DNA from 4 places in the Telluria sp. LT2P80 genome. Region 1 is predicted to be linked to each of the others. Evidence: predicted binding sites of a transcription regulator. Region 1 holds the regulator's gene; each other region holds the start of a gene.
What was found. Region 1 encodes sigma-54, which starts transcription at its own class of promoters, with help from an activator protein. Its sites were predicted from a motif close to TGGCANGNAANCTGCTTT; they were not measured.

Region 1 (3,757 bases):
CACCACAATGAAAAAACTCTTTGCTGCCGCTTTCTTGTCACTCCTTTCCTTGACCGCCATGGCCGAAAAGGCCGACTCGCTCAAGCAGGCGGCGCTCGAATACGACAACGGCGACCTCGATGGCGTCGCAGGCGTGCGCACCTTCACCGGCAACGTGATCCTGACCCGCGGCACGCTGCTGGTCAAGGCCGAACGCGCCGTGGTCAGGGAGACGCCCGAAGGCTATATGAGCGTGACGCTCACCGCGGCCAACGGCAAGCCCGCCACGTTCCGCCAGAAGCGCGACGGCGGCCCGAACCTGTGGGTCGAAGGCCAGGCCGAACGCATCGAATATGACGAACGTTCGGAGCTGGTGCGCCTGTACTCGAACGCCATCGTCAAGGAACTCGAAAACGACCGGATGACCAACCAGATGACCGGCCCGTTCATCTCGTACGACAACCGCAAGGAAGTCGTCGCCGTGCGCAATGACGTCAGCGGCGAGAGCAAGGTTGGCGGCGGGCGCGGCACGCTGATCCTGGCGCCCAAGCGTGCGCCGGCCGGAGGCACGCAATGACGGAACTGAACGATCGCAGCACGCTGGTCGTCAAGGGCCTGCAGAAAAGCTATGGCAAGCGCCTGGTCGTGCGCGACGTGTCGCTGGATGTCGAATGCGGCGAAGTGGTGGGGTTGCTGGGCCCGAACGGCGCCGGCAAGACTACTTCGTTCTACATGATCGTCGGCCTGGTGCCGTCGGACGCCGGCTCGATCAGCATCAACGGCACCGACATCACCAGCCTGCCGATCCATCGCCGCGCGGTGCTCGGCCTGTCGTACCTGCCGCAGGAAGCCTCGGTGTTTCGCAAGCTGACGGTGGAAGAGAACATCCGCGCCGTGCTCGAACTGCAGAAGGTTAACGGCAAGTCGCTCACCAAAACCGAGATCAGCGACCGCCTCGATACCTTGCTGGCCGACCTGCAGATCGAGAAGCTGCGCGAGAATCCGGCACTGTCGCTGTCGGGCGGCGAGCGGCGCCGCGTGGAGATCGCGCGCGCCCTGGCGACCAACCCGCGCTTCGTCCTGCTCGACGAACCGTTTGCCGGCGTCGACCCGATCGCCGTGATCGAGATCCAGCGCATCGTACGCTTCCTCAAGGAGCGCAAGATCGGCGTCCTGATCACCGACCACAATGTCCGCGAGACGCTTGGCATCTGCGACCGCGCCTACATCATCAATCAGGGCGCGGTGCTCGCATCCGGCCGTCCCGACGATATCATCGCCGACGAGTCGGTGCGCCGCGTGTACCTTGGTGAACATTTCCGCATGTAAGCCATACTCAATTGATGAAACAGTCCCTTCAGCTCCGCACTTCGCAGCACCTGGCGCTCACGCCACAGCTGCAGCAATCGATCCGGTTGCTGCAGCTGTCGACGCTCGAACTGCATCAGGAGATCGAGCAGATACTGGGCGATAACCCGCTGCTCGAAAGGCTCGACGACCCGCTCGATCATTCGGTGCGCCTGCTGGCCGATGGGGCCATCAACAATGCGCCGGCACCTGGCGAGGCGCCGCCGGCGCCAGGCCAGCAGGCCGAAGGCGAGGGCAGCGCGCCGGCTGAGGGCGAGGGCGCTGAAGGCGGTGCGGTCGATGGCGACCGGCCCGACAACGAGTGGAGCGAAGGCAGCGGAACGTCGTCCGGCAGCGCCAGCAGCGACGACGAAGACGGCCGCCCGCAGCTGGAGGCGTGCGCGATCACGCTGCGCGAACACCTGATGGAACAGGTGCGCGAAACGCTGCTGTCAACGCGCGACCGCGCGCTGGCCGAACTGGTGATCGACGCGCTCGACGACAACGGCTACCTGGAAGAACCGCTCGACGACATCCACGCACGCCTGCCCGAAGAACTCGAGGTCGACCTCGACGAACTGCGCTGCGCGCTGGCGATGGTGCAGAGCATGGACCCGGTGGGCGTGGGCGCGCGCAGCGCGGCCGAATGCCTGGCGCTGCAGATCCGGCGCATGCCGGGCGTGCCGATGGTCACGCGCCGCATGGCCCTGAAGATCGTCGAAGGCTACCTGACCTGGTTCGCGCAGCGCGAATACAGCAAACTGAAAAAAGCGCTCGATTGCGACGACGAAGACCTGCGCGAAGTGCAGGCCGTGGTCCGCCAGTGCAATCCGCATCCGGGCGCCGCGTTCGCGTCGAACGTGTCAGATTACGTGGTGCCGGACGTGATCGTGCGGCGCGCCAAGAATGGCTGGGCGGTCACGCTGAACCAGGACGTGATGCCGCGCCTGCGCGTCAACAGCCTGTACGCGACCATGCTCAAGCAGGGCCGCAGCGAGAGCCAGATGGGCGCGCAGATGCAAGAGGCGAAGTGGCTCATCAAGAATATGCGCCAGCGTTTCGACACGATCCTGCGTGTGGCCGAGGCGATTGTCGAACGCCAGCGCAACTTTTTCAGCCATGGCGCAGTTGCCATGCGGCCCCTTGTTTTGCGTGAGATAGCTGATACACTAGGTCTGCATGAGAGCACCATCTCTCGTGTCACAACCCAGAAATACATGCTGACCCCGCACGGCATGTTCGAGTTGAAGTATTTCTTCGGTAGCCACGTTGCCACCGAAGCGGGAGGCGAAGCATCCTCAACGGCAATCCGTGCGCTCATCGCACAATTGACAGGAGCAGAAGACCCTAAGAATCCATTATCCGACAGCAAGATCGCGGAAATGCTCGGGGAACAAGGCATGGTCATTGCGCGCAGGACGGTCGCAAAATACCGTGAAGCGCTCAAGATCCCCCCCGTCAGTCTCCGCAAAGCCTTGTAACAACGCCGCTCATACAGTCTGTGCCTTCAGCTCCTGTGTGGTGCAAGCGACGTGACATCTTCAAAGGAGTGTGTATGAACCTCACCATCAGTGGTCACCATCTCGAAGTAACCCCTGCCATCCGTGAATACGTTCAGAATAAGCTGGAACGCATTATTCGCCATTTCGATCAAGTCATAGATACCCACGTCTTCCTGGCCGTCGATAACCTCACTGAAAAAGAAAAAAGGCAAAAAGCTGAAATCAATGTCCAGGTGTCGGGCAAGACCCTGCACGTGGCGAGCGTCGCGCAAGACCTGTATGCCGCGATCGACATGTTGATGGATAAACTGGATCGACAAATCCTGAAGCACAAGCAGATGCTCAAAGACCATAACCGCACAGCGATCAAACGCCTGGACGTCGACGAAGCAGACGTCGCTGCCGCCTGATCGAGCGCAGGTCACCACCGCCAGGGGCGTCTTTTCGGGACGCCCTTTTTGCATCCCGCTGCCGGTAAAATACGTGTTTCCTTTCGATGGATCACGCCATGTCCGAACACGTCCTGACCCGCATCGCCAACCGCACCGGCATCATCACCCTCGACCGTCCCAAGGCGCTCAATTCGCTGTCGCTGGACATGGTGCGCGCGCTGACCGCGATCCTTCTTGACTGGCAGCTCGACGCCGCCGTCGATGCGGTCGTGATCACCAGCAGCAGCGAAAAAGCGCTGTGCGCGGGCGGCGATATCCGTTTCTTCCACGACGTCGGCAACGCCTCGCCGCAAGGCGGCAGCGCATTGCTCGAGGATTTCTTCACCGAAGAATACGCGCTGAACCACCTGATCCATTTTTATCCGAAACCGTATATCGCGCTGATGGACGGCGTGGTCATGGGCGGCGGCATGGGCATCGCGCAGGGCGGGCCCGATTGCGGCCTGCGCATCGTCACCGAGCGCACCAAGATGGCGA
Region 2 (3,757 bases), on a different contig from region 1:
TCGTCGACTGGCTGGCGCTGCTGGGCCAGCCGGGGGCCTTGCGTATCCTGTTCGACCTCGTGATGATCGGCGTGTTCGGGGGCCTGTTCATCGTGCCACTGTTCGCGCTGATTCAGACGCGCTGCGACCAGAAACACGTCTCGCGCACCATCGCCGGCATGAACATCCTGAATGCCGTCTTCATGGTGGCCTCGGCCGGCGTGGCGATCCTGCTGCTGGGGCAGGGCTTTTCGATTCCGGAACTGTTCCTGACCACGGCGCTGCTCAATGTGGTGGTGGCAATCTACATCTTCTCGCTGGTGCCGGAATTCCTGATGCGCTTCCTGGCCTGGATTTTGATTCACACCGTGTACCGTGTGCGCATGATCGACACCTCGCACATCCCGGCTGACGGCCCGGCGGTGCTGGTCTGCAACCACGTGAGCTACGTCGATGCGATCGTCATCAACGCAGCCAGCCCGCGCCCGATCCGTTTCGTGATGGATCACCGCATCTTCAAGACGCCCTTCCTGCGCTGGATTTTCCGCGCCGTCAATGCGATCCCGATCGCACCAGCCAAGGAGGACCCGTGGACGATGGAAAAGGCCTTCGTCGACATCGCCCACGCGCTGCATGACGGCGAGCTGGTCTGCATCTTCCCGGAAGGGCGCCTGACCAAGACGGGCGAGATGAGCGAGTTCAGAAGCGGCATTACCAAGATCGTCGAACGCAACAAGGTGCCGGTGATCCCGATGGCGCTGCGCGGCCTGTGGGGCAGCTGGTTCACGCGCGACCAGGGCAACCTGTTCGGCCGGCGCATCGCGCGCGGCATGCGCTCGCAGCTGTCGCTGGCGGTGGGCACGCCGGTAGCACCGGAGCTGGCGACGCCGGAATATCTGCAGCAGCAGGTGATGACGTTGCGTGGGGAGTGGAAGTAAGCGGAAACAAGCGGAAGTCAGCGCCGGGGCATACCGCCGGGATGGGTATGGCAAAAGCGCAAGATTTTTTTTGTGGCTCTGATATAATTATTGACTAGTCGGGGCGTAGCGCAGCCTGGTAGCGTACGTGCATGGGGTGCACGGGGTCGGAGGTTCGAATCCTCTCGCCCCGACCAATAGAATCAACGAGTCAGGCCAGCCGAGAGGTTGGCCTTTTTCGTTTCTGAAGCTTTTCCCTTCCTGCGAAATACTCTTGCACAGCATTGGTCGCCGCCGGCGCGCTGTCAGCCGGCCAGCGCACGAACAGCCGGTGTGAGTATGATTTCCCAGGGCTGGCCAAAATGGAAAAGGCTGCTCGATAATGAGCAGCCTGAAGAAATAAATCATGCCAGCGCTATTTGCAGCCGCCAGCCGATAGGTAACAAGCGTTACTTACACGCTGTGCTGTTTCTTGCGACGGTTCATTCCGAGACCCAGTAAACCGATTCCGAGCAAGGCGACGGATGCAGGCTCAGGAACTTCCGAGACATTGGCGAAAACAAAACTTACATCATTGTAGTTAAAGTCACCGCCATTATTCAGATCTTCGAAAGCGACATAGGTCCCGGCGATCATATTTGCATCACCAGCGTAGTTATATGAATAGACATGGTTGACCGAGTCGCTATTCAGGCTGGTTTGGGAATACCACGGCCCAACATTGCCTGGTACAAGATTCTTCAGAACGAATACCAGGACGTCGCCTTGAACAACAGGCCCGAAGTTGAATGAATCGCCATATGCCGATGTCTGATTATTCAGTCCATAAAAACCGGTTGCTACACCATTAACAAGCATGGACACTTCATTGGTGTAAGTTGCTGTCGAGCCGGCAAAATAGCCCGTTACAAAACCGGTGGATGTCGCAACAAATGTATACGGCTGAGCGTTTTGCGTACCTGCAGGTGAATATGGGATTGGCGCTGCCTGAACGGCACCGCACGTTACCAACGCAGCTGCCACTGACAGTTTAGCAAACATGTTTTTCATTATATTTCCCCAGTTGTTGGATGAGCTTTTTTAGTAAGCAATAACCGGGCCATATCAATAAAATCCTTAGTTAACAACTGCTTGTAAATACACCATTTATAAAATCGGTAGTTGTGTAAATTTTACCGACAAACACAATGAAAATTTATTTCATTTAGTAAATTATGGTTAATTGAATGAATCTTCATGATTGTTTCAACCTGTCGCTATGAGTGTCCCCAGAAAATGAGTGTCTGCACCACGCTGCGGAAAAGAATGACGGCGGTTCGATTGACGCCGTGGCCAAAGCCCTGCATCGCGCGCAGCCCTGGCCGCTGATGAACCGTCAGCTAGTCCGGTCGAGTTGCCCCAAGCTTTCTCTGTGTCAATTCACGGCACCTTTGCGACGCCATCGCCAAGCCAGTACCGGTCAATGTCTCGCAAGCCCCAATCTGCAGCGTTCTCGCATCCAACGATGGCATCGCGCGCGCCCGGTGCCCCCAGGTCGATCAGCTCCGGCCGGATATAAGTCCGTGCACGGATCGAGAAGAACACCTTGATCTTGGGCAGCAGCAGCGATTTGCCGCAGGGCTGTTCCGCAACGACGCCGAGGCGGCCCGATTGCAGGCGCACCAGCGTGCCCACGGGATAGATGCCGAGGCACTTGACGAAGGCGGCAAACACCGCCTCGTCGAATTGCCCGGCGCGCGCCCATTCGGCCATGCGCCGCAGCGAATCGGCCGGGCACCAGCCGGCCTTGTAGGGTCGGTTCGACGTGATGGCGTCGTACACATCGCAGACTGCGCCCATGCGCGCATACAGGCCCAGATCGTCACCCGACAACCGATGCGGATAGCCCCGGCCGTCCGGGCGCTCATGGTGGTGCAGGCACACTTCCAGTGCAACCGGACCGACACCGGGCGAAGCCAGCAGCATGGCGTGGCCCTTGGCCGGATGGCCGCGCACGACGCAAAACTCGTCTTCGGTCAGGCTGCCCGGTTTATTGAGCACCTCGGCCGGGACGGCCATCTTGCCGACATCATGCAGCAGGCCGGCCAGGCCCAGTTCGCGCGCGAGATGGTCGTCGAGACCCAGCTGGCGCGCGAGCGCGATCATCAGCGCGCAGACTGCCACCGAATGCATGTACGTGTAGTTGTCGGCGGTCTTCAGGCGCGCCAGGCCGATCAGTGCGCCGGGGTTGCGCAGCACCGAGGCGGCGATGGATTCGACCATCGGCATGGCGTCGCGCACCTCGACCGCGCAGCCCATGCGCGCCTCGTTGAACATGTCGAACAGAGCGCGCTTCGACTGGTCGAGCAGCACGGCGGCGCGGCCGAGTTCGTCGTCCATCGTGGCGCGTGGAGCAGGGCGGAAGCGAAACACCGTGGCGTCTGCAGTGCCCGGTGCTGCCGGCGCCGTGGCGCTCGCCGCCGGCGCGGGTTCGACATCGAGTCCGCGCTCGGTATCGATCCAGGCTTCGGTGGCGCGACTGGTCGCGATGCGCCCGAGTTGCGCCGCCGATTCGATCAGGAAGGACGATTGCCAGAATGGCGTGTCGATCCACGAGCAGCATAGTTGTTCCACATACATTCCTGGCCGTAACTGCTTGATGGCGACTTTCTTCAGACCGGCACGCGGGACCGGCGGGGCTTGCCGACCACTCCCGATCATGGCACGGCCAGTTGCAGCGCGGCGGCGCGGGTGACGCCCGCAGAACGGCGGGGCGGCGTTGCTGGCATGGACGCTGACGCTGCACTACGGGCCAGCTTGAACACGGCCAGCGCCTGCACCACCTTGAGCGTTTGTTCCTGCAGGGCGGCGGCGGCGGCGGC
Region 3 (3,757 bases), on a different contig from region 1:
GGCGCACGATATCGGTGGCTGCGGCGCTGGCAATGGCGGGCGCCAGCAGCAGCGCGGCGGCCAGGCATGAGGTGGAGCGGAGAGCGGCAAATGTCATTGGATCGTCTTTCATGGGCATGGGAAGGAAAGGGAAAACATCAGTGCTTGTTGCCGAAGCGGCTGTCGCCCGCCGGTGCGACCTGCAGCGCGGCGCGCCGCATGGCAACCTCGGCGCCGGCGATCGGCGGCGCGCGATTGCCCCAGCTGCTGCGCGCATAGGTCAGGACGGCGGCGATATCGGCATCATCCAGGCTGGTGCTGAAATCGGGCATGCCCCCGCGCCCCTTGAGCAGCACCTCGGCCACGGCGTCGGCCGGCCCGATGGCGACCGGGCTGGCGACGAGCGCCGGGAACGCGCCGGGAATGCCGCGTCCATTGGCCTGGTGGCAGGCCGCGCAGTTCCTGGCAAACAGGGTCTTGCCGTCTGCCGGTGCGGGAGCCTGGGCCTGGACTGCGCCGGCCCACAGAACAGTGCTTGCCAGTGCAAGGATCGGGGTCTTCATGCGCTGGCCCTCCGGTGCAGTGCCTCGACCTGCTGCCATGCCGATTCGATGGCGCCGGCTTGCCAGCCGGTCAGGTAGCTCAGGTGTTCGCCCGCGAGCAGCACCCGGCGCTCGCCATCGAGCAGGATCGGGTAGGCGCTCTTGCGCGCGGCGTCGGTCCATTCGGCCCAGCCGCCCAGGCTGTACTGCACGCGGTGCCAGGCAACCGAGAAGCTGCTCTCGTAGCTTGCACGGTAGGCAGGAAAGATCTTTTCGCCGGCCGCGAGTGCGAACTCGGTCCGTTCGCTAGGTGCCATCCCGCTCACTTCAATGGCGTCGAGCGCGTAGTGGTAGTAGCCCAGCACGACACCCTTTTTCTGCTGCCAGCCACCGGACGGCAGCGAGATCGTGTTGATCCCTTTCAGGTCGGTCAGCACGTGGCCACCGTAGATATGGTCGTCTTCCTCCCAGAAGCGGCGCTTCATCTGCAGGCCGATCTTGCCGACCGGCGCGTAGGGGACGGCCTTGATCGCGGCCTTGAACCCGTCGGAAAAATCGGTGTCGATCATGCGCAGCACCGACAGCGGCACCGTGCACAGGCAATAGTCGGCCGTGACGCGCGAGAGCGCGCCGCTGGCCGTGTCACGCACGTCGATCGTGACCTTGTCGTCGCCCTGGCGGATGCGCTGGACTTCGGCGTGGTAGCGGATGCGGCCGCCCAGCCGGCTGGCGAAGGCGCGTGGGATCGCGTCCATGCCGCCGACCGGCTGGAACATCGTGGCGTGCATCGGGAACTCCTGCACGGCGCTGTAGACCTTGCCGACCCGGGCGGCCAGCAGATCGTGAAACGCCAGCGGATCGGACGGCGTGCCGGCGCCCGGCACCAGCCCCGCGCCGGGGTTGGTGGCAAAACCACGGCCGCTGCGGCCCTTGTAGGCCAGGTCGCCGGCGTCCAGCGCTCCTTCGTGCTTGAGGTAATCGAGCAGCAGGCGCTGGTCGTCGCCGGTCAGTTGCGTGTCGAGCGCGTGGCCGGTCACCGATTTGGCCAGCAGTTCGGCGACGTGGCCGCGCATGTCGGCCTTGATCTGGGCGCCGCGCAGGCGCTGCTTCGACAGCGGCCCGCCATCCTCGAGGTACACATACGCATGGTCATTCTCGTTGACCATCACTTCAAGCGGTACCTTGAACTCGCGCGCGTAGTAGAGCGTGGACTGGTGGTCCAGCGGGATGCGCCACGGGCCGTGGTTGATGTACTGGCCCGCGTCGAAGCGGCACTGCTGGGCCTCGCCGCCCAGTTCGTGCAGCTTGAAGTCCTTGCGCGCGGTCTGGCAGCGCCCGCCCGCATAGGGCCGCGCCTCGAGCACCTGGACTTCGTAGCCCAGCTTGCCCAATTCGTACGCCGCCGTCAGGCCGGCCAAGCCGGCGCCCAGCACGACGACTTTTTTACCTTTGCCAGAGCCAGCGAGCACGGGCGGCGTCGTGGTCCGGGAGGCGATCCCCATGCCCCAGGCATTCATCGAACCCATCAACAGCGCCGAACCGCCAACGGCGGCGGCGCGGTACAAGAACTCACGTCGGGTCAGCGACGGTGTCAAACGTTTCATTTCTACCTCCACTTGGCGTTACTGAAAGACCTTGCAACTAGTGGTCTATCAGCAATACCTGTGCCAAGTGGGTGGTGCGATCGTCAATACGAAACTTATTAAAATAAAGTGCAGAGGTAGTTTGACCGAACGTAAGCCTGACGTAAGCGCATTTATTCAAACAAGATTCAGAACTACTGCTTCTTCATTCGTATTGACAAACGTGACACACTTCGCGCGATGCCTGGCGCATGCTGCGTCGAGACTTTATTTTTCCTGACCCGTTCGGGATCGTCCACGGACAGCGTAGCGACGCCGCGCACGCGCCGCGAGCATGCCAAATCGACATTGCACCGTTGTGGCGTAAAGACGCACTTCAATGGGTTTGGTCAGCGCCGTCGCGTTCCAGCCAGTAGTTGAATTGGCCATAGCTGGGAATGGTGCCGGGCGGACAATTGGCGAAGTGGTCGTTCAACATCTGGCGATACGCGGCCGGGCGCGAAAAGCGCGGATGGGTAGCGGCAAACTGCGTAGCAGCCGCCAGGAACAGCGCCCGCAGTGCGGCGTCGGTATTGGTGCCCGCGTTGGCGCTGCTCGTCGCACCATTGCGCGGACGGCCGCGCTTGACGCCGGCGCTGGCCGCCCGCGTCTTGCCACGCGCACCGGAGTTGGCGTAATCGGGCAGCAGCGCATCGATCGTCTGGCCCCGCTCCCAGTAGCGGCGCAGGTAACGCATGAGGCTGGCGACGGAGATCCCGTGGGCGCGACTGTAGGCGTTGAGCAGAACCCCGCGCGGGCGCGGCAGATAGAGTTGCGGCAGGTCGCGATGCAGCGCGCTCACCGCATCCCACGCCTTCATCTGCAGCAGGTGGTGCTTGCCGGATGGGGCGTCGACGCGCGGTGCTCGGCAAGGGTCAGTGAGCAGTAACCGGGCACGCCGGATCGAGACGTCCGCTACCAGCACGTGCAGCGGTGTCCTGCACGGTGTGGCGCCCGGACGGCGCAGCGCAAAGGTATAAGCCACGGAATCTGCCACGTCGATCCAGAGAATCCGCACCAGTTGGCCGGGAGGATCGAGGTATTCGATGACATCGTTGTGCAAGAACATCGGCCGCTCCTGGCGTTGAGTTCATTGCTTATATGCAAAGAACGCGCCAGGTACGGTCATGGCGGCCCGGGCTGGGGCCGCCAATGGGTCATTTCTGCGCCAGGATCCATTTCGCCAGGACCTTGGCATCGGCTTCGGTCACCTGTGGGTTGGCCGGCATCGGGATCGGGCCCCAGGTACCGCTGCTGCCTTTCTGGATCTTCTGGATGAGGCGCGCTTCGGCGCCGGCATCTTTCGCATACTTGGCCGCGACATCCTTGTAGGCCGGACCGACCAGCTTGGTGCCGACGGCGTGGCAAGCCATGCAGGCCTTGGCCTTGGCCAGGTCGGCGTTTGCGTGGGCGGCGGGAATGGCGGCGACGGCAACGGTCGCTGCCAGGGTCAGGGTCAGGTACTTCTTCATGATGCTCCAGTGGCTGGGTTGATCGTAAGGCGCAGGCGCCCTGGGCGGGCACCGCCTGACATCATAGCGGGAAACCCCGGTGGCATGGGCAGCACGGCGTTGCATGACCAGCATCCGACACGCCCGTCATGAAATTTGAATG
Region 4 (3,757 bases), on a different contig from region 1:
CGCTGGGCAAGGGCTTCCACATCATCCAGTCGATCATTGCGATCGGCTCCGGTGGCGTGAGCGGCAAAGGCTATATGAAGGGCACGCAGGGTTACCTGGAATTCGTGCCCGAGCGGACCACCGACTTCGTGTTCTCGGTGTATTCGGAAGAATTCGGCCTGATCGGCAACCTGTTCCTGCTGTTCGTGTACCTGCTCCTGATCGGGCGCGGCCTGATGATCGCGGCTAATGCAGCCAATACCTTCGGGCGCCTGCTGGCCGGGTCGATCTCGATGATTTTCTTTACCTATGCCTTTGTCAACATGGGCATGGTGGCGGGCATCCTGCCCGTGGTCGGGGTGCCGCTGCCCTTCATGAGCTATGGCGGCACTGCCTTTATCACACTCGGCCTTGGCGCCGGCATATTGATGAGTATTCAAAGACACCGTAAACTGGTGAAGACTTAACTAGCAGGAGGACTGCCAATGGGCGTTCGCAAAAACATCCCGGCGGTCGTAGCGGTTGCCTTTCTTGTCACGGCGTGCAGCAGTACCGGTGAACACAAGCGCTTGTCGCCATTCCCGTGGCCGCACAAGCCCACCGCCAAGCACGGCCCCGCGCCCAAGCTGCCGCCCGCCAATTCAGGGCGGGGCGGCTACTACAAGGACGACGGCCCGGGCGAGAATCCGCCCGACGGCCTGCTCGAGACGCCCGACGCGGTCGTCGTGGCCGAACCGTTCAACAAGTTCACCAGCCGTCCCTACACGGTGCTGGGCAAGACCTACACGCCACTGGGCAACGATGAACGGTTGACCCAGCGCGGCATCAGCACCTGGTATGGCAAGAAATTCCATGGCCAGCGCACGGCCTCCGGTGAGCTCTACGACATGTACAAGATGACGGGGGCGCACCCGACGCTGCCGATTCCGTCGTACGTGCGCGTGACCAGCCTGGAAAGCGGCCAGTCGGTGGTCGTGCGCATCAACGATCGCGGCCCGTTCCATTCCACGCGCATCATCGATGTGTCGTACACGGCCGCGCTGAAACTGGGCCTGCTCGGTAACGGTAGCCACGAGGTCGAGATCGAGCGCCTGTTCCCCGGCGACCCGATCGTCAATCCCGCGCAGATTGCCGCCGCGCGGCGTGAAGCGACATCGCAGGCGCAATCGGCGCCGCCCGACATCGCCGCGCTGATGCTCGAAGACCGGGTGCAGTCGGACAGCGGCGCCGTCGTGCGCCTGGTGGAGCCGGCAACACCGGCGGCGGCGGCGGCGCGCGCCGCTACTGGCGAGTATTACATCCAGCTTGGCGCGTATGGCCGCACTGGTACCGCCGAGGCGATCAGCGGCCAGATCACCCGCGCCGGCGTGGACGTGGGCAGGCTCGAAGTGGTGAAGGTGGGGGCATTCAATCGCCTGTACGGCGGGCCGTATCCGACGCGTGCCGAGGCGGTCGAGGCGATGGACGCACTACCGGCTTCGTTGGGGTTGAAGCCGATCGTCGTGCGGCGCTGACGTCTCGCCGCCTCTTTGCGAACTGTCTTATGCAGCCGCGCGCTTGCTGCGGCGACGCACGGCGCCCAGACCGGCCAGACCGGCGAGCGCCAGCAGGATGCTCGATGGCTCCGGCACTTCAGCGGCTGCCACGACTTCCGTGTAATCCAGCAGCAGCTGCGAGTTGGTCAGAATCAGGTCGCCCGCGACTTTCAGGTTCAGCGTCAACTGGTCGCTGCGCAGCAGTTCGTCGATGATCGACTGGTTCGAGATAATGCCGCTGATCGTGAAAGCGCCGGTGTAGTCGCGGGTGATGGTCGTGGTGTCGGTCCAGCTCTTCGTATAAAAGGCGTAGCAGTGGTGGTAGAAGCAACCCTTGCCTTCATACTTGGCATGAAGTGGGCTGGACGTGGTCTTGCTCGATTCGGTCAGTGCAGTGCTGCCCGTGCCGAGAACGACGTCGCCGATCGACAGCGCAGCGCTTTCCTGCTGGCTCGTGCGTTCTACCGTCGCGTATTTTGTCAGATAACGTGCAAAGCTCACCGCGGTATGGGGCCGCCAGCCCGTCATGCTGCTGCCGGTAGAGACCGGAGCCGACGTCGTGAACATATCGTTTCCATCATCACGGAACGAGAACGAGTACGCCAGGCTGTTGACTGTGTAGTCGGTCGGCAGGAACGATTTGCCACTGAACACGGCGCTGTAGTTGTTATTTGCCAGGTCGCTCGACGCGAACGCGCCGGTCATGGCGATTGGGGTAGCCAATGCTGCAGCGGAGATGGTGCACAGGGTGGTCAGCAAAGCGGTGGTGATCAGTTTTTTCATGGCAAGTTCGAAGTTTTAATTTAAGAAACAATAATTTTTATATAGCAATCATCATGCCAGCAAGGCAACTCATTGATTATAAACAATCTTATTTTCTTAAAGAAACTTAGTGTAAAGAAATTCGACACTTTTTAGTGTCTGCGCAACACGGATGGACGAAAAAAAGCGCACCCGCAGGTGCGCCATCGATGGGCGGCAGTACGATTCAGCTACAGCGAGTGAGGGTAACGCCGTTGTAGTTGTCGGCAATGCCAGTCAAGCGGTCGCGCTCGGCAGCATCGATCTGGCGATACTGGTAGCCGGCGCGCGTCACTTGCGGTCCGCGCGGCAAGATGCGCACGCCGCGCACGCCCTGGCGCTGCAGGTCGGCCACGAGCTTTTGCGCCGCACCGTCCGACTTGAACACACCGAGCGAAATCGCATAGCGTAGTGGCGACGTGTCGTTTTGCATGATGAAGAAGTTGGTCACCCCGCGTTCCTTCAACTCGGCGACGCGGCGCTGGGCGCCTTCGCGGCCGCCGTTCGGTGGCAGATAGACGAGACGGCTCGTCACTTCCTGGAACGGTATCTCGATGCGCGACTGGCGCGGCGCCAGGCCAAGCCGTGCGACACGGGCCTCGAAGCGGCGCGCATCGGCCGTGCTGAACGGGCCGGCCTGCACGCAGGCGACCAGATCCCGCGCAACTGGCACTAGTGCTGGCGCGGGCGCGGGCGCTGGCTCGGGCAGGGGCGCGGCCACCTCGGCTTGCGGCGCCGATGCGGCGCTCGCCGCCGCCTGCCTGGCTTGCGTTGGCGTGAGCTGCTGCATGCGTTCGGGCGAGAGTTGATTCTTCAGGCGCGCCGGCTCGCGCGCCGCATCGGCCGGCTGCCCAAGCAGGCCCTGGCCATACGCCAGCAATACCCCATTGGCGCCCAGCAGCGCCCAGAACACGAATTTCAGCACTGCATATCTCCCGTCGAGCCGGCGGCTGCTGCATGCAGGCCGACCAGTACGATGTTATCGACCACCTGGTGCCCAACCTTGAGGGCCGGCGCGATATGGGGTGCGGCGCCGCCCGAGATGATGCAAATGGCGCCACCCAGTCCGGCCACCGCGCGCTCGATCGCGCCCGCCTGCGCCGAGAGCAGGCCGGACAGGATCGCATCATGCGTGTTGTCGCCAAACAGCGGCGGCAGTGCGCCGGCATCGACCTGCGGCAGTTGCGCCGTGTTGCGCGCCAGGCTCGCGGCCATCAAGGCCAGGCCGGGCAGGATCATGCCGCCGATGAAGTGGCCGTCGGCGCGTACCGCGTCGACCGTGGTTGCGGTGCCGCAGGTGGCTACGATCAGGTTTTGGCCGGGCACCAGTGCGCGCGCGCCGATGGCGGCGGCAAAGCGATCGCACCCGAGCCGCGCCGGCTCGCGGTAGCCGTTGGTGACGCCTGCGCGCTGCGGCGTGGACGCGAACCACTCGACCTGCG

Region 2: a site for sigma-54 is predicted at 1,981-1,998, ahead of AC56LW_RS02685 (DUF4114 domain-containing protein). Genes of this name have one in related genera too.
Region 3: a site for sigma-54 is predicted at 2,174-2,191, ahead of AC56LW_RS10105 (flavin monoamine oxidase family protein). Genes of this name have one in related genera too.
Region 4: a site for sigma-54 is predicted at 2,339-2,356, ahead of AC56LW_RS21870 (PEP-CTERM sorting domain-containing protein). Genes of this name have one in related genera too.

The regions. Positions count from the first base shown of each region.
Region 1 is NZ_JCASIO010000006.1:100,195-103,951, forward strand. Features, by position in the region: gene lptA (lipopolysaccharide transport periplasmic protein LptA) at 8-556, shown strand; gene lptB (LPS export ABC transporter ATP-binding protein) at 553-1,308, shown strand; gene AC56LW_RS16340 (RNA polymerase factor sigma-54) at 1,323-2,807, shown strand; gene hpf (ribosome hibernation-promoting factor, HPF/YfiA family) at 2,882-3,238, shown strand; gene AC56LW_RS16350 (enoyl-CoA hydratase/isomerase family protein) at 3,337-3,757, shown strand, end outside.
Region 2 is NZ_JCASIO010000001.1:596,677-600,433, reverse strand. Features, by position in the region: gene AC56LW_RS02695 (MFS transporter) at 1-917, shown strand, start outside; tRNA gene AC56LW_RS02690 (tRNA-Pro) at 1,017-1,093, shown strand; gene AC56LW_RS02685 (DUF4114 domain-containing protein) at 1,350-1,946, opposite strand; gene AC56LW_RS02680 (HD-GYP domain-containing protein) at 2,316-3,596, opposite strand; gene AC56LW_RS02675 (methyl-accepting chemotaxis protein) at 3,593-3,757, opposite strand, start outside.
Region 3 is NZ_JCASIO010000003.1:182,755-186,511, forward strand. Features, by position in the region: gene AC56LW_RS10095 (RidA family protein) at 1-97, opposite strand, end outside; gene AC56LW_RS10100 (c-type cytochrome) at 138-542, opposite strand; gene AC56LW_RS10105 (flavin monoamine oxidase family protein) at 539-2,125, opposite strand; gene AC56LW_RS10110 (hypothetical protein) at 2,481-3,212, opposite strand; gene AC56LW_RS10115 (c-type cytochrome) at 3,301-3,615, opposite strand.
Region 4 is NZ_JCASIO010000011.1:66,170-69,926, reverse strand. Features, by position in the region: gene rodA (rod shape-determining protein RodA) at 1-446, shown strand, start outside; gene AC56LW_RS21875 (septal ring lytic transglycosylase RlpA family protein) at 465-1,493, shown strand; gene AC56LW_RS21870 (PEP-CTERM sorting domain-containing protein) at 1,521-2,297, opposite strand; gene AC56LW_RS21865 (SPOR domain-containing protein) at 2,503-3,240, opposite strand; gene AC56LW_RS21860 (type III pantothenate kinase) at 3,234-3,757, opposite strand, start outside.